DNA from 2 places in the Stenotrophomonas sp. STEN063 genome. Region 2 is predicted to be linked to the other one. Evidence: riboswitches for the same ligand, from Rfam matches in the RefSeq annotation. Region 2 holds a riboswitch; the other holds the start of a gene.
What was found. Region 2 has a riboswitch for cobalamin ahead of AC1VWL_RS02915 (ribonucleoside-diphosphate reductase subunit alpha). Riboswitches for the same ligand answer to the same signal wherever they lie in the genome.
Positions count from the first base shown of each region.

Region 1: another riboswitch for cobalamin. It lies ahead of btuB (TonB-dependent vitamin B12 receptor); the one in region 2 lies ahead of AC1VWL_RS02915 (ribonucleoside-diphosphate reductase subunit alpha).

Region 1 covers NZ_JBXFWF010000049.1:26,787-35,177, forward strand. Annotated here, with positions in the region: gene AC1VWL_RS13450 (TonB-dependent receptor domain-containing protein) at 1-1,053, shown strand, start outside; gene btuB (TonB-dependent vitamin B12 receptor) at 1,157-3,028, opposite strand; cobalamin riboswitch at 3,144-3,380, opposite strand; gene cobT (nicotinate-nucleotide--dimethylbenzimidazole phosphoribosyltransferase) at 3,665-4,735, shown strand; gene AC1VWL_RS13465 (histidine phosphatase family protein) at 4,732-5,319, shown strand; gene cobS (adenosylcobinamide-GDP ribazoletransferase) at 5,316-6,068, shown strand; gene AC1VWL_RS13475 (TfoX/Sxy family protein) at 6,169-6,528, opposite strand; gene AC1VWL_RS13480 (GAF domain-containing protein) at 6,525-7,007, opposite strand; gene AC1VWL_RS13485 (phasin family protein) at 7,180-7,533, opposite strand; gene queD (6-carboxytetrahydropterin synthase QueD) at 8,318-8,391, opposite strand, start outside.
Region 2 covers NZ_JBXFWF010000005.1:85,863-94,253, reverse strand. Annotated here, with positions in the region: gene AC1VWL_RS02920 (DUF2884 family protein) at 1-556, opposite strand, end outside; cobalamin riboswitch at 826-1,042, shown strand; gene AC1VWL_RS02915 (ribonucleoside-diphosphate reductase subunit alpha) at 1,314-3,623, shown strand; gene AC1VWL_RS02910 (ribonucleotide-diphosphate reductase subunit beta) at 3,767-4,786, shown strand; gene AC1VWL_RS02905 (acyl-CoA thioesterase) at 4,992-5,396, shown strand; gene AC1VWL_RS02900 (NAD-dependent protein deacetylase) at 5,408-6,268, shown strand; gene AC1VWL_RS02895 (NADH:flavin oxidoreductase/NADH oxidase) at 6,343-7,452, shown strand; gene AC1VWL_RS02890 (LysR family transcriptional regulator) at 7,490-8,391, opposite strand, start outside.

The DNA.
Region 1 (8,391 bases), on a different contig from region 2:
ACGACGACGAAGCTCGGTCTGGAATGGGCGCCGATTGAAGACATCACCTTGCGTGGCACCTACGGCAAGGCGATCCGTGCACCCAACATCGGTGAGCTGTACACCGCCGGCAGCGTGTCGTCGGCGTGGATCTACGATCCCTGCAACGACTACGCGTTGGCCAACCGCACCAGTGCCACCAGCTACACGGCGGGCAATTGCGCCGCGATCAGCCCCAGCGATACCAGTGTTGGCAACTATTGGCAGTGGAAGGACATCGTGTACTCGGGCAACGTCAACCTGAAGCCGGAAACCGCCAAGACCACGACCTTCGGCGTGGTGTTGCGGCCGCGCTTCATTTCAAACCTGACGGTGTCTGCGGACTACTACAAGATCGACCTGCGCGGGGTGATCTCCACGCTGGACTACCAGACCATCCTGAACCGCTGCGTCGACCAGGCCAGCCTGGACAACACCTTCTGCGATCTGGTCACCCGCGACTCGGCGGGCGACATCGTTGAAGTGGCGGTGCAGCAGCTGAACCTGTCGCAGAGCATTGCCCGCGGCGTGGATATCAACGCCAATTGGTTCCATGACCTTGGCGGCGTGGCGGGCTCCAATGCGGGTCGTATCCTGGTTGATCTGAGCTACGGCCGCACGCTGGAACGCAAGTTCGTCGCCGATCCGCAGAATCCGGATGATGCATGGGACTACCTGACGCTATGGGGCACGCCGAAGTGGAAGGGCACGGTGCGCACCGGCTGGTCCAATCCCAAGCTCAGCGTCTACTGGACCCTGCGGCATGTATCGAAAATGCGTGGCAGCAATACTTCGACTGCGACGTATGAGCGCGAATGGGCAGGCAATACCTTCTACAGCGATTTTTACGCCAGCTATCAGGTCACGCCCAAATTCAGCGTGTTCGGCGGTCTCAATAACGCCTTCGATCGCGCGCCGCCGCGTGTGCCGGGCGCGGAGGCCGGCGGTGCCGGCTTCAACCAGAGCGGTTACCAGGCGGCGGTGTATGACGTGCTGGGCCGCACCTTCAACGTCGGTCTGCGCATGAAGCTTTGACCAACTTCCGCTACTGCAAATAGAACAGGGCCGACGGAATCACCGTCGGCCCTGCTTGTTTTCATACTGCCGGAAACCGCAGCGGCGCTGCGGCTTCGCTGACTCAGTTGGCCTTGCTGTTGTAACGCAGGGTCAGCTGGTATTCGCGGCCCGGCTGGTTGTACCAGGCAACGGTTTCGTACTCGCGGTCGAACACGTTGGCGGCCTTGGCCTGCAGGCTCCATGCGTCGTTGATGGCGTATTCAACGCGCACATCCATGGTGCCGTGGCCGGCCAGACGCACGCTGTTGGCAGCGTTGTCGAAGCGGTGGCCACTGCCTGCAGCGGTCACGCCCAGACGCAGCGGGCCGAAGCTCTTGTCCACGTCCAGACGACCGCTGGTACGCGCGCGGCGGGCCAGCAGGTTGTCGTAGGTGGCAGCGCCGGAGGTGTGGTCGCGCGGGTCGGTGAAGCTGGCCTGGGCGTTGATGTCGAAGCCAGCCAGCGACAGGTAGCCGGTCAGCTCGGCGCCGCGGATGCGGGCTTCGGCAACGTTGACCAGGTCGAAGTTGCTGTCATAGCCGATCAGCTGGTCGACGCGGGTTTCGTAGGCATTGAAGGTCCAGTTCCAGTTGTCGGCGTACTGCGCGATGCCGAGGTTCAGGCTCTTGGATTCTTCCGGCTTCAGGTTCGGGTTGCTGAAGCCCGGGTAGTACAGGTCGTTGAAGGTCGGTGCCTTGAAGCCGGTGCCGGCGCTGGCGGTCAGGCGGAAGCCATTGCCGAAGGCAAAGCCATAACCCAGGCTGCCGGTGGTGTGGTTGCCGAACTGCTCGTTGTCGTCGTTGCGCACGCTGGCCTGCAGCGAGTGCGCGCCGAACTGGCCCTGGTACTCGGCAAACACGCCGAGGTTGTCGCGCTGGTCGATGTCGAAGGCGGTGGAGCTGGTGACCTTGTCGTTCTGCCAATCAGCGCCAGCGGTGATCTGCTGGCCTTCGGCGAAGCTGAAGTCGCCCTGCACGCTGGCGGTGTCGCGGCGGGTATCGAAGGCGCTGGCGAAGCTGCGGGTGCCGGTGCTGGCATCCGCGAAGTAGTTGTCGGCCTGGTCGCGGTTGCGGCCAACCTGTGCGCTCAGGCGGAAGCGCTCGGATGCAGCCCAGGCGAGCTTGGCACCGTAGACCTGCTGGCGGTTGTCGGCTTCGTTGCCGCCGAAGATGCTGCCGTCGTATTCGTTGAAGCTGTCGGCGTTGAGCACATGGCCTTCCAGGCTCAGCGTGTCGGTCAGGGCATAGCCACCGCGCACGTTGATGGAGGTGTTGCGGTAGCCATCGCGGTCCGGCTCATCGGCGAAGCAGCCAGCGCCCCAGCCAGCGGCGGTGCCGCGGCAGGCGTTGATGCCGTCGGTCTTCTGGTAGCCGCCCTGGGCCGAGATCCAGCCGCGCTCACCGCGGTTGCTGAAGCCGGCGCTGACCTGGCGCAGGTTGTTGCTGCCGGCGGTGATCGCCAGGTTCTGCTGCAGGCCCTGGCCAGCGTTGCGGGTGAAGATCTGGATCACGCCGCCGATGGCCTCGGAGCCGTACAGGCTCGAACGCGGGCCCCGCACGATTTCAATGCGCTCGATCTGGTCAACCGGCAGGTCCTGCAGGGCGGCCATGCCGCTGGTGGCCGAGGCCACGCGCACGCCGTCGACCAGCACCAGCACCTGGTTGGAGTTGCTGCCACGCAGGAACAGCGAGGTGATCTTGCCGTTGCCGCCCTGGTTGGCGAAGTCCAGGCCCGCGCGACCGCGCAGCAGGTCCTGCAGCGAGTTGGCCTGGCTGTGGTCGATCTGCGCACGGTCGATGACCTGCACCGGCACCACGCTGTTCTCGATGGAGATCGGGGTACGGGTGGCGGTGACGGTGACGTCGTCCAGTTCGGTTGGTGCGTTCTGCGCGGCAGCAACGCCCGGCAATGCCAGGGCAAGGGCGAGCGAAAGGGTGTGGTAAGACAGTTTCATGGAAGCTCCTGGGCCTGCACGCTCCCGCGCAGGCGGATTGGGGAGGCTGCCAGAAGAGGGAGAAGACGGAGGTGGCGCACACGGCGCTACAGCCGCCGCCATGCCCTCCGCATCGCAACCAGTCGGCTTCCGGGCCGGTCTCCGGACTCGCAGGCGAGGCGGCGTGGGCCGCTTCCGTCCAGACGCCTTCCCGTGCCGTGCACAGTGGCGCCATGTCTGGACTTGTCCTGCTTACCGTTGCGGGGGCAGTGCCGGAATGGCGACATGCTGGAGTTCCAGCAGTGCGCGGCACCGGCTTCCCGTTTCAACCGACCGGCAATGCCGGTCGGTCACCCGAAAGTGCGCGCATTCTATGCCATTGCCGCCAGCGTTGCCGGAATGGGCGGCAACGGCTGGCATGGCGCGAACTCTGTAACCGGGGTTCAAGGTAGCCCGGGTAAGCGCATGCGCACCCGGGAAGTGCAGGGCGCCGCAGGCCTGCAGCGGTGCTGCAATCTCGTTCCCCGGGTGCGCTGCGCTTACCCGGGCCACGTGTTGCATGAGTTCGATTTGATTGGGGGCTGGCGAAACAAGCCCTGCGCAGCACTGTTGCCGAGTGGCTAGAATGCGCGCTGCAAACGCAGTATCGGAAGTGTCGTGACAGAAACATGGTACGGGCAGGCCTGCAGCCAGCCTTCGCAGGAATACCGGCAGCGCGCCCTGCTGCGCCAGCGCCAGCTGACCAAGCCGGAAGGCGCCTTGGGTCGTTTGGAGACATTGGCCGTTGAACTGGCTGCGCTGCAAGGCGTGGATCAGCCGGTGGCGCAGCGTGTGCCGGTGGTGGTGTTCGCAGGCGACCACGGCGTGACCGCGCAGGGCGTGTCGGCTTACCCGGCCGAAGTGACGGTGCAGATGCTGCACAACTTCGCCGGCGGCGGTGCTGCCATTGCGGTACTGGCGCGCGAACTGGGCCTGCCACTGCACGTATGGGATGTAGGCAGCCGCGCTACCACAGCGATTGCCGGCGTGGTCAGTGCCAAGACCCTGCATGGTACTGCTGACTTCAGCGCAGGCCCGGCGATGTCGGCAGTTGATCTGGACGCTGCCTTCGATGCGGGTCGCCGCGCGGTGGAGGCTGCCTGTGCCGACGGTGCGGATTTGTTGGTGTTCGGCGAGATGGGCATCGGCAACACCACTGCTGCGAGTGCCATCGCTGCCGTGCTTGGCCCGTTGCCGCTCGACGAGTTGGTTGGCGCCGGTACTGGCCTGGACGCGGTGCGCATGGTGCAGAAGAAGAATCTGATCGCACGCGCGCTGAGCCTGCATGGTGACGCGATCAACACGGCCGAGTCGCCCGCGTATGAAGCATTGCAACGTGTAGGTGGATTGGAGATCGCAGCGATCAGCGCGGCGATGATCGCCGCAGCACAGCGACGGGTTCCAGTGTTGGTGGATGGCTTCATCGTCTCTGCTGCGGCGTTGGCGGCAGTACGCATCAATCCCAGCCTGCGGCCGTGGCTGCTGTTCTCGCACCAGTCGGCCGAGCGTGGTCACATCCGCCTGCTGGAGGCATTGCAGGCGCAGCCGCTGCTGTCATTGGACCTGCGTCTTGGCGAAGGCTCCGGTGCCGCGCTCGCGTTGCCGCTGGTGCGCATGGCCTGCGCCCTGCACAACAGCATGGCGACGTTCGCCGAGGCAGCTGTTGCCGACCGCGGTGGCGGCCGATGATTCTTGATCTGATGCGGCATGCCTCCACCGGGCGTGCCGGCCACCTCGACGGTCGTACCGATCCGCCTTTGATCGAAGGTGCGATGGACACGCTGTACCGCAGCCACGCCGGCATTGGCTGGAGCCGGGTGATCACGTCGCCGCGTCGGCGCGCGCTGGATACCGCGCATGCATTGGTGGCTGGCAGCAACCAGTTCTGCGAGATCCACCCGGATTGGGCCGAGCTCGACTTCGGCGATTGGGACGGACTGCATTTCGATGAAGTTCCAGCCGAGCAGCTTGCTGGCTTCTACAGCGAACCGCACGATGTGGTGCCGCCCAACGGCGAATCCTGGCGGCAGTTCCAGGCGCGTGTGGAAGAACAGCTGCATCGTTTGGTGGACGAAGACGATTGTGACGGCCAGCCGGTGCTGGTGGTCAGCCACGCCGGCGTGTTGCGGCTGGTGGTGTCACGGGTGTGTGGCATGAGCTTGTCTTCGCTGTGGGCGATGCGCATCGACTACGGCACCCGTGTGCGCCTGCGCGTGGAGCGTGGCGAAGACGGCCGGTTGTGGGGTGAACTGCTGGAGTTGCGACAACCATGATTGGACGCCGCCTGATCCTTGCCATCCAGTTCCTGACCCGGCTGCCGACACCGCAGGTGCGCGACTTCCGCCAGGAGGACCTGAGCAGGTCGGCGGTGTACTATCCCTTGGTTGGCGCCATCATCGGCGTCCTGCTGGCGCTGCCGCTGTATGGCCTGTCGGATCGGCCCTGGCTGGCGGGCGCGCTGACCTTGTTGCTGTGGGTATGGGTGACCGGCGCGCTGCATCTGGATGGCCTGGGCGATGTCGCCGATGCCTTCGGTGCGGCGCATCGCAACCCGCAGCGCTTCCTGGAGGTGCTCAAGGACCCGCATATGGGCGTGTTCGGCGTGGTCACGCTGATCATGCAGCTGCTGCTCAAGTTCGTGCTGTTGACCGAGCTTGCGGTGGGTCCGTTGTGGTTCGGCATCGTGCTGGTGCCGGCGTGGGCACGCTGGGGCACCTTGTGGTGGAGCCAGCGCATACCGTCGCTGCACGCTGATGGTATGGGTGAGCGCTTTTCCTGGCAGCTGCGACCGTCGGCGATGTGGGCGTGGGCCGTGTTGCTGGCCGCGATCAGCGTGGTGTTTGCATGGCCGCTGTTGATTGCATTGCTGCTGGTACCGCTGGTAGCGCTGTGGTGGAAGCGCAAGCTTGGTGGGATCTCCGGCGATGGCCTGGGTGCCAGCGTCGAAGTAGTGGAGACCTTGCTGATGCTGGCGCTGGTGGTCCTCGCACCGCTGCCTGTAGACATTGTGGGAGCGGCGTAAGCCGCGAAACTAAAACTGCATCCGGAATCATGCAGTGCGCGATCTGAGGAATGGCCAGCTTCACGGCTTACACCGTTCCCACAAAAGCTGTTGCTCCGCTTCAATCCTCGAAGCGGATCTCGGTGGTCTCTTCTTCGTCGGCTTCGGCCTGCATATGCGTTTCATGCACCGGCCCGGCCTGTTGGCCTGCACGCGTGGTGGGCAGCGCGCCAGCAGCGACTTCGTACTCGGCGACCAGTTGCTGGCGACGCGCCTCGGGTATTTCCTGCCAATGGCAGCCGACCAAGGCGCCTTCCAGCGAATACAGCAGGTTGAGGCTGGGCTTGAAGCCGGCGCGGCGCACCTTCATGAACGCCGCGACCGGGCCGATCGCGCTCAGGTCCTGCTCGCTGCGCAAACCGACCTGACGCAGCCAGGCTGCACTCTTGGGGCCGATGTTGCGTAGCTTGGGGGCGCTCATTGCAGCGCCTCGACAAACACCTGGGCGATGGCTTCCAGCCCCAGCTGGTCGTCGGCGTCGAAACGCGCGAGCACCGGGCTGTCGATGTCGAATACGCCAATCAACGTGCCGTTGTTGACCAGGGGCACGACCAGTTCCGAGCGCGAGGCCGAGTCGCAGGCGATATGGCCGGGGAACGCATCCACATCCTCGATGCGCTGGGTCTGGCGGCTGCTGGCAGCGGCGCCACACACGCCCTTGGACAGCGGAATGCGCACGCAGGCCGGCAAGCCCTGGAACGGGCCAACCACCAATTCCTTGCCGTCGTAGAAGTAGAAACCCACCCAGTTGAGCTGCGGTAGCGCGTGGTAGACCAGTGCCGACAGGTTGGCAGCATTGGCAATGCGGTCTGCTTCGCCATGGACCAGAGCGCGGGCCTGGGCCAGCAGCTGGGCGTATTGTTCCGGCTTGCTGCCGGTGAGGGTGTCGGTGTTGAACATCAGGAGAGTCTAGCCGCTGCGTGGTCGTCGATTTTGCCAGCCGCTGCCGCCGAGCGCAGCCATCGGCAATGGAATGCTGGATCGCAGGCAAAAAAAGACCCGGCAGCGGGAGGGAGCTACCGGGTCTGGGATTGCGCGGGGGAGGGACCGCGCAAATTCTGTTGTCTGGGTATCAGCGCGTCTTGCGCTCGGGTTTGGCAGCGAAAGGCTGGCGAACCAATGCGCCCAATGCCTCGCCGGTCTTCAGGCTGAGCCCGACCACTTCCTGGTTGGCATTGGCCAGTCGTTCCATGTTCTCGCGTGCCAGCTGCATGCCCTTGGGCAGCAGCGCCTGCAGATCCGCCTGTGCGCCGGCCTGGGCCAGTTCGCCGAAGAAGCCAGCCGCAGCCGTGGTGTTGCGCTCGAACGCGCGCAGCTGCACGCCAAACACGCTTTCAGCATTTTCCAAGGCGAGCCGGTTGGCACGGTTGGCAGCAGCGGCGAGCTGCTGGGTGTAGCTGCTGAAGTCGTTGAACTGAGCGGACATCAAGGTGATCCGGCGGGCTTGTTGCGTTGCAGCATAACGCGGAATTGGCGCGGTGCAACATAAAATTCTGAACTGTTCAGAACTCGTCTCTGTAGAGCCGAGCCATGCTCGGCTGGAGCGTTACCGGCAAGGCCTCTGCCGAGCATGGCTCGGCACTGCCGCGCTCGTTTGCCGCAGACGAGCGCCCCCTCCCTTTGCCGCAGGCAAGGGGAGGGTTGGGGAGGGGTTGGCTTTGGGGCTCCATGCACGGCCAGCTTCGCGGCTTACGCCGCTCCCACAAGGGCCGCTGCGTGGTCGGGAAGGCTATGTAGAGCCGAGCCATGCTCGGCTGGAGCGTTCCTCGGCAAGGCCTCTGCCGAGCATGGCTCGGCACTACGCTTCGGCCCCCTCCCTTTGCCGCAGGCAAGGGGAGGGTTGGGGAGGGGTTGGCTTTGGGGCTCCATGCATGGGCCAGCGTCGCGGCTTACGCCGCTCCCACAAGCGCCGCTGCGTGGTCGGGAAGGCTATGTAGAGCCGAGCCATGCTCGGCTGGGGCGTTCCTCGGCAAGGCCTCTGCCGAGCACGGCTCGGCACTACGCTTCGGCCCCCTCCCTTTGCCGCAGGCAAGGGGAGGGTTGGGGAGGGGTTGGCTTTGAGGCTTCATGCACGGCCAGCTTCGCGGCTTACGCCGCTCCCACAAGGGCCGCTGCGTGGTCGGGAAGGCCATGTAGAGCCGAGCCATGCTCGGCTGGAGCATTACCGGCAAGGCCTCTGCCGAGCATGGCTCGGCACTACGAGGTCGCTATCAGGCGCCCTTGTAGCTGCAGCCGGAGGTGCAGGTTTCGTGCACGACTACTTCGCTGAGCAGCGGCAGTGCCG
Region 2 (8,391 bases):
CCTCGCCACCGGTGAATACTGCCCACAGCATGCTGCGGGCGATGGAGCCGCTCAGGCTCTCGGCGGCATCCTGCACCCGTGCTTCGAAGCCTTCATTGAACAGGTCCTGGTCCCAGCGGCCGCGGCCGATGGTCTGTTCGACAAAGCGTTCGGCCTCCTTGCGCAACTTGCGCACTTTGCGGGAGTTGGCGTTGCCGGTGAGGCCTTCGTAAACCGAGTCCAACGTATCGAAGCTGATGCCCACCGACTCGGTGGCGATACCGGTCACCGCCGGCATCAGCCGACGCACGCCATCCTCCAGGGCGCGCAGCCGTTGTGCATCTTCCGCTGAGACCGTCTGCATCCGGTTGTCGATGCTCAGCTGGCCGTCGTGGAACACGATCTCGCGCATCGGCAGCGTATCGCGACGCAACCAGATACCGCCGCCGTCGACCAGCACGTTGTAGTCGGTGGACACACCGCACTGGTCGGCAGACAGCTCCGGCGCCTTGACCGTGCCTGCCTGGGCGGCCAGCGGCAGCAGCAGAGCAAGCGAAGTGGCGATGGGCAGGCGCATGGCAGAAGCTCGTGGCGGGTGGGCGCGGCCAGCTTGGCCGCTCGCGGCAAGAGCTGCGTCGGCCGGAAGTCACGTCCAGAAATTTCATCAGAAATTTACGTAGTCAAGTCAGGTGGTTTTCCTACAAAAAAACTCTGCAAAAGGCTTGACTGCGCACGCCGTTCGAGCAGGTTCCGGTGTCCGGTCCGGGCGCCAGACAGTCCAGGCCTTGTGCCACAAGGCTTGGCAAAGAAATACTAGATTTGGTGTTGACCCTGTAATACACCCCCACTATCTTGTGCTCCGTCGGTTCTGGCGGAATTTTCCGTCGGATTAATAGGGAAGCCGGTGATGCCTTCAAGGCTAGTCCGGCACTGCCCCGCAGCGGTAATTGGGAACGACCCCGCCAACAGCACTGAGGCACAGGCCTTGGGAAGCGGCGGAGTAGGAGAAGGCCCCCGCCTTCCTGCCCATGAGTCCGAAGACCTGCCGACAGCCACGCGATGCACACCGCGTGGTGCCGGCTGCGGTGTCTTCGAGGGGAAGACGGCTGGTGACGTGGTGCCGTGGCTGCTGCCGACCCTGGGTCGTGCGCTGTCGCGGCTGCTGCGACGCCGTCCTTCCATGCTCGCTGCTCCGTACCGGCTCTGCTTCCTGCGCGGGCAGGAGCTGCGTGCATAACGTTTGCAAGGACACCATCGTCGTGACTGCCACTCATACTGACGTCGCTCCGGCTGAAGCCGGTTTTGAACTGACCCCGCCGCCGACCGCCACCGCCATGAGCGTGACCAAGCGCAATGGCAGCACCGAGCCGGTAGACCTCAACAAGATCGTCCGCGCCATCCAGCGTTGCTGCGAAGGCCTGCACGCGGTGGACCCGATGCGGGTGGCCACACGCACCATCTCCGGCCTGTACAACGGCGCCAGCACCCAGGAACTGGACGAGCTGTCGATCCGCACCGCCGCCCTGCTGATCGGCGAAGAGCCCGAGTACGGCCGCCTGGCTGCACGCCTGCTGGCCAACTTCATCGGCAAGGAAGTCTCCGGCCAGGAAATCCATGCGTTCTCGCAGTCGGTCGGCCGTGGCCACGAGGTCGGCCTGATCAACGACCGCCTGCTCAACTTCGTGCAGGTCAATGCACGCAAGCTCAACGATGCGATCGATCTCTCCTACGACCTGAACTTCGATTACTTCGGCCTGCGCACCATGTATGACCGCTACCTGCTGCGGCATCCGCATTCGCGCAAGGTCATCGAAACCCCGCAGCAGTTCTTCCTGCGCATCGCCAGCGCGCTGAGCGAGGACGTGCCTGAAGCACTGGCGCTGTACCAGCGCCTGGGCAGCCTGGATTACCTGCCGTCCAGCCCGACCCTGTTCAATGCCGGCACCAGCCACGAGCAGCTGTCCTCGTGCTTCCTGCTGGACTCGCCGCAGGATTCGCTGGAATCCATCTACGACCGTTATGCCGACATCGCGCAGCTGTCCAAGTTCAGCGGCGGCATCGGCGTCAGCTATACCCGCGTGCGTTCGCGTGGCTCGCTGATCAAGTCCACCAACGGCCACTCCAACGGCATCGTACCGTGGCTGAAGACGCTGGATTCCTCGGTGGCTGCGGTCAACCAGGGCGGCAAGCGCAAGGGCGCGGCCTGCGTCTATCTGGAAACCTGGCACGCGGACATCGAGGACTTCCTCGAACTGCGTGACAACGCCGGTGATGACGCGCGCCGCACGCACAACCTCAACCTGGCCAACTGGGTGCCGGACCTGTTCATGCAGCGCGTCGAGGCCGACCAGGAATGGTCGCTGTTCGATCCGCGCGTGGTGCCGGAGCTGACCGATCTGTTCGGTCCGGCCTTCGAGCAGGCCTATGTGCAGGCTGAGACCCAGGGCAAGGCGCGCAAGACCGTGTCGGCACGCAAGCTGTACTCGCGGATGATGCGCACCCTGGCCGAGACCGGCAACGGCTGGATGACCTTCAAGGACAAGTGCAACCTGGCCAGCAACCAGACCCTGCGCGCCGGCAACGTGATCCACCTGTCCAACCTGTGCACCGAGATCCTGGAGATCACCTCCAACGACGAGACCGCAGTCTGCAACCTGGGCTCGATCAACCTCGGCAACCACCTCGATGCACATGGCGATTTCGATTTCGAGAAGCTGGCCGAGACCGTGCGCCTGGCCGTGCGCCAGCTCGACCGCGTCATCGACCTGAACTTCTACCCGATCGAAACCGCACGCCGCGGCAACCTGCGCTGGCGTCCGGTCGGCCTGGGCTGCATGGGCCTGCAGGACGTGTTCTTCCGCAAGCGCCTGGCCTTCGACTCCGCCGAAGCACGCACGCTGTCGACCAAGATCGCCGAGACCATCTATTTCCACGCGCTGGAAGTGTCCTGCGAACTGGCCCAGGAACGCGGCAAGCACCCGTCGTTCAACGACACCCGCGCTGCCCACGGCGAGCTGCAGTTCGACGCCTGGAACGTGGTGCCGGAAGACACCGCGCGCTGGGACGCACTGCGCGAGCGCATCAAGCAGCACGGCCTGCGCAACTCGCTGATCATCGCGATCGCGCCGACCGCAACCATCGCTTCCATCGCCGGTTGCTACGAGTGCGTCGAGCCGCAGGTATCCAACCTGTTCAAGCGCGAAACCCTCTCCGGCGACTTCCTGCAGATCAACCGCCATCTGGTTGCCGAGCTGAAGCAGCTGGGCCTGTGGACACCGGAAGTGCGCGATGCGATCAAGCTGGCCGACGGTTCCATCCAGAGCCTGCAGCAGATCCCGGAAACCCTGCGCCACATCTACCGCACCGCATGGGAACTGCCGATGCGTTCGCTGATCGACATGGCCGCCGCGCGCGGTGCCTATATCGACCAGTCGGCCTCGCTCAACCTGTTCATGGAAAGCCCGAACATCGGCGCGATGTCGTCCATGTACATGTACGCGTGGAAGCAGGGCATCAAGACCACGTATTACCTGCGCTCGCGCCCGGCCACCAAGATCGCCAAGACCACGGTCAGCAGCTACACCCCGGTGGAAGCCGTGGCTTGCTCGCTGGAAAGCCCGGAAGCCTGCGAAGCCTGCCAGTAAAGCTCAAAGCCCCTCTCCCGCCTGCGGGAGAGGGGTTGGGGTGAGGGCGCTCTTAAAAGCACGTAGCGCCCCCCAAGGAACCAACCCTCATCCGGCGCTACGCGCCACCTTCTCCCGCAGGGAGAAGGGAATGGAGACCCAAAATGTCCGATTCCCCCCGCCAAATGCTGCTCGATCCCGGTTTCGAGCTGACCCTGCGTCCGATGCGTTACCCGGACTTCTACGAGATGTACCGCAACGCGATCAAGAACACCTGGACGGTGGAGGAGATCAATTTCCAGATCGACATCACCGACCTGCACCAGAAGATGTCGCCGGCCGACCAGCACCTGATCCATCGCCTGGTCGCGTTCTTCGCCACCGGCGACTCGATCGTGTCGAACAACCTGGTGCTGAACCTGTACCAGCACCTCAACGCGCCGGAAGCGCGCATGTACCTGTCGCGCCAGCTGTACGAAGAAGCGCTGCACGTGCAGTTCTACCTGACCCTGCTGGACAACTACCTGCCGGACCCGGAAGAGCGCTTCAAGGCCTTCGCCGCTGTGGAGAACATCGACTCGATCAAGAAGAAGGCCGCGTTCTGCTTCAAGTGGATCGATGCGCTGCAGGAAACCAAGCGCCTGGAAACCCGCGACGACCGCCGCCAGTTCCTGCTCAACCAGATCTGCTTCGCTGCCTGCATCGAAGGCCTGTTCTTCTTTGCCGCGTTTGCCTACGTGTACTACTTCCGTTCGCGCGGCCTGCTGCCGGGCCTGGCCTCGGGCACCAACTGGGTGTTCCGCGACGAGAGCTGCCACATGGAGTTCGCGTTCGAGTGCGTGCGCAAGATCCGCGCCGAAGAACCCGATCTGTTCGACGCGAAGATGGAGCAGGAGGTCTACCAGATGCTGGAGGAGGCCATCGACTGTGAAGTGCAGTTCGCCGAGGACGTGCTGTCCGGCGGCGTGGCCGGCATCTCCACCCGCGACATGCGCGAGTACCTGCAGCATTGCGCCGACAACCATTTCCTGAAGCTGGGCATGGCCAAGAAGTACAACGTGCGCAACCCGCTGCCGTTCATGGAACTGCAGGATGTGCAGGAACTGACCAACTTCTTCGAGCGCCGCGCCTCTGCCTACCAGGTCGGCGTGCAGGGTGAAGTCGCGTTTGATATGGCGTTCTGATCGACGCGCTCCCTTGCGCGAAGCGCGCTTGGCTCCCTCCCTTGCGCGAAGCGCAGGGGAGGGTTGGGGAGGGGTTCTTCAGCAACAGCAAAGGCACCCCTCCCCAGCCCTCCCCTCGGCTGCGCCGAAGGGAGGGGGCAGAGCGCTCACCGGCTGCACAGCTTCGCGGGCGTATCATCTGCGCCAACTTACAGGTGATGCCTCCATGACCCCCATCGTCGAAACCAATCCGCCGGTTGAAGTCCGCATGGCGGAAATCGTGTTCCCCAACCACACCAACCATATGGGCACGCTGTTCGGCGGCCAGGCGCTGGCGTGGATGGACAAGGCGGCCTTTCTCGCCGCTGCCCGTTATTCGCGTTGCACCGTGGTCACCGCACGCTCGGACCAGGTCGATTTCAAGCTGCCGATCCGCATCGGGCAGATGGTGGAAACCATCGGCCGGGTGGTCAAGGTTGGCCGCAGCTCGATGCATGTGGAAGTCGAACTGATCGCCGAGGACCTGCATAACGGCGAACGTGCGCTGTGCACCAAGGGCACCTTCGTGATGATCGCACTCGATGGCGAAGGTCATCCGACCACCGTGCCGACGCTGCCGACGCAGGCCTGAGCCGCACGGCGATGACCACTTCATCGGCACAGACGGGGCGCTTGGCGCCAGCAGTGATCACCGAACTGCCGCAGTTCATCGCCGGCCATCGGCGCCTGTTCGTGGTCACCGGTGCCGGTTGCAGCACCGACTCCGGCATCCCCGACTATCGCGACCGCGATGGTCAATGGAAGCGCACGCCGCCGGTGAGCTACCAGGCCTTCATGGGCGAGGTAGCAACCCGCAAGCGTTACTGGGCGCGCAGCCTGCTGGGCTGGCCACGCTTCGGCCAGGCGCTGCCCAATGGCACGCACCGCGCGCTGGCGGCGTTGGAAGCCGATGGTCGCATCGAGCTGCTGCTGACCCAGAACGTGGACTGCCTGCACCAGGCGGCGGGCAGCCAGACCGTGATCGACCTGCATGGTCGCCTGGACCAGGTGCGCTGCATGGGCTGTGAAGCACACAGCTCGCGTGAGTTGCTGCAGCAACGCCTGCTGGATGCCAACCCGGGCTGGGACGTGCTGGAGGCTGGCATCGCGCCCGATGGTGACGCCGATATCGAGGCTGACTTCTCTTCGTTCGATGTGCCTGCCTGCGATGCATGTGGGGGCGTGTTGAAGCCTGACGTGGTGTTCTTCGGCGAGAATGTGCCGCGTGAGCGGGTCGCGGCGGTGCATGAGCACCTGCAGCGTTCCGACGCGGTGCTGGTGCTGGGTTCGTCGCTGATGGTGTATTCCGGTTTCCGCTTCGTCGATGCCGCCGCCAAGGCCGGTTTGCCGATAGCTGCGGTCAATCTTGGCCGCACCCGCGCCGATCACCTGCTGTCGTTGAAGGTTGAAATGCCCTGCGCCCAGGCACTTGCCTTCCTGTTGGACGGCATCAAGACGCAGTGATCCATCCCGCCGGTTGAATCAACGGCCGGTGCGGCGTGCAATGGGCGCCCCCACTGTTGATGGACGTTCCCCACGTGAGCCAGCTTTTCTCACCGTTGTCGCTAGGCCCGCTTTCCCTTTCCAACCGCATCGTCATCGCGCCCATGTGCCAGTACTCGGCGCAGGACGGGCAGGCCACCGATTGGCACACGATCCACCTGGGTCAGCTGGCGCAGTCCGGCGCTGGCCTGTTGATCATCGAAGCCACGGCGGTTGAGCCGCGTGCGCGCATCAGCTGGGCCGATCTTGGCTTATGGGACGACCCTACTGAGGCAGCGCTGGGCAAGGTGCTGGCATCGACGCGACGCTGGTCGAACATGCCGATAGGCGTGCAGCTGGCGCATGCCGGGCGCAAGGCGTCCACCGCGCGCCCGTGGGATGGTGGTGGCGCGATCGCCCCGGGTCAGGAACACGGCTGGCAGGTGTTGGCGCCGTCGGCGCTGCCGTTCAAGGCCGGCGATCCCACGCCTGAAGCCTTGGATGAGGCCGGCATCGAAGCCGTGGTCGAAGACTTTGTCGCTGCCGCCAGGCGCGCAGTGCGGCTTGGTCTGGAGCTGATCGAGCTGCATGCCGCGCATGGTTATCTGCTGCACCAGTTCCTGTCGCCGTTGAGCAACCAGCGCGACGATGCGTATGGCGGCTCGCTGGAAAACCGCATGCGCCTGCTGCTGCGGGTATTCGATGCGGTGCGCGCGGTAGTGCCGGCCAATGTGGCCTTGGGCGTGCGCATCTCCGCCACCGATTGGGTGGACGGCGGCTGGGATGTTGCCCAGAGCATTGAACTGGCCAAGGCGCTGGAAGCGCGCGGCAACGACTTCCTGCATGTGTCCAGCGGTGGGCTGGATCCGCGCCAGCAGATTCCGGTCGAGCCTGGCTACCAGGTGCCGCAGGCCGCTGCGATCAAGGCCGAAATCGGCACGCCGGTGATCGCGGTGGGTTTGATCACCGAGCCGACGCACGCCGAGGAAATCCTCGTCGATGGCAAGGCTGACGCGATCGGCATCGCCCGCGGCATCCTCTACGACCCGCGTTGGCCCTGGCATGCGGCAGCGGCCTTGGGCGCACAGTTGACGGTGTCGCCGCAGTACATGCGTTGCGAGCCGCACGAAGCGCGCGGTCTGTTCAAGCTCGCCAGGCAAGGCTGACGTTCGGCGGAGGCGCCAGCGGCGTGGCTGCTGGCGCTCAGGCGTGATCGATGTCGATGCGCCAGGCCGGCGGCAGGGCATCGAGGATGTGCTGCAGCAGCGAGCGCACTTTCGGGGTCAGGTCGCGGCGGTCGCTGACGCACAGGAACAGGCGCATCGGCTCCGGTGAGGCCCGTGTATCGCCGCTGGCTTCATCCTGGAACAAGGCCTGCAATTCGCCGCGGGCCAGGTAGGGCGCGGCGACAAAGGCTGCCAGTCGGGTGATGCCGCCGCCGCGCGCCGCCATCGCTGCCAGTGCATCGATGTCGTCGCTGACCAATGCCGGTTGCACTTCGGCATCGAAGCGCAGGCCATCGCGGACGAAACCCCAACGCAGGTAGCGCCCATCCAGCGGGTAGCGGAACAACAGGCAGCGGTGTTCGCGCAGCTCATCGGGCGAGCGCGGCGTGCCGGCGATGGCCAGATAGGCCGGCGCGGCACAGAACACGAACGGCACCTGCGCGATGGGCCGTGCCACCAATCCCTCTTCCAACTGCGGTTCGATGCGGATGCTGACATCCACGTCCTCATGGGCGTGATCGATGCTGCGGTCGGCCAGCAGCAGCTCCATTTCCAGTCGTGGGTAGCGCTGTTGCAGGGCCGGCAGCAATGGCGCAAGCACATGCCGGCCGAACGCCGCGCTGCTGGCGATGCGCAGGCGGCCAGCAGGTATCGCGTCGGGATCGGTCACCGCTGCCTGGGCCCGTTGCAGGTCGCGCTCGATATGCCGCACCTGCGCCAGATACAGCGCGCCACGCTCGGTCAGGGCCAATTGGCGGGTGGTGCGGTTGAACAGGCGTACGCCCAGATGGGCTTCCAGACGGGCGATGTTCTGGCCCACCGCTGCCGCACTGATGCCCAGGGTGCGCGCGGCAGCGGCCAGGCTGCCGGCGTCGGCGG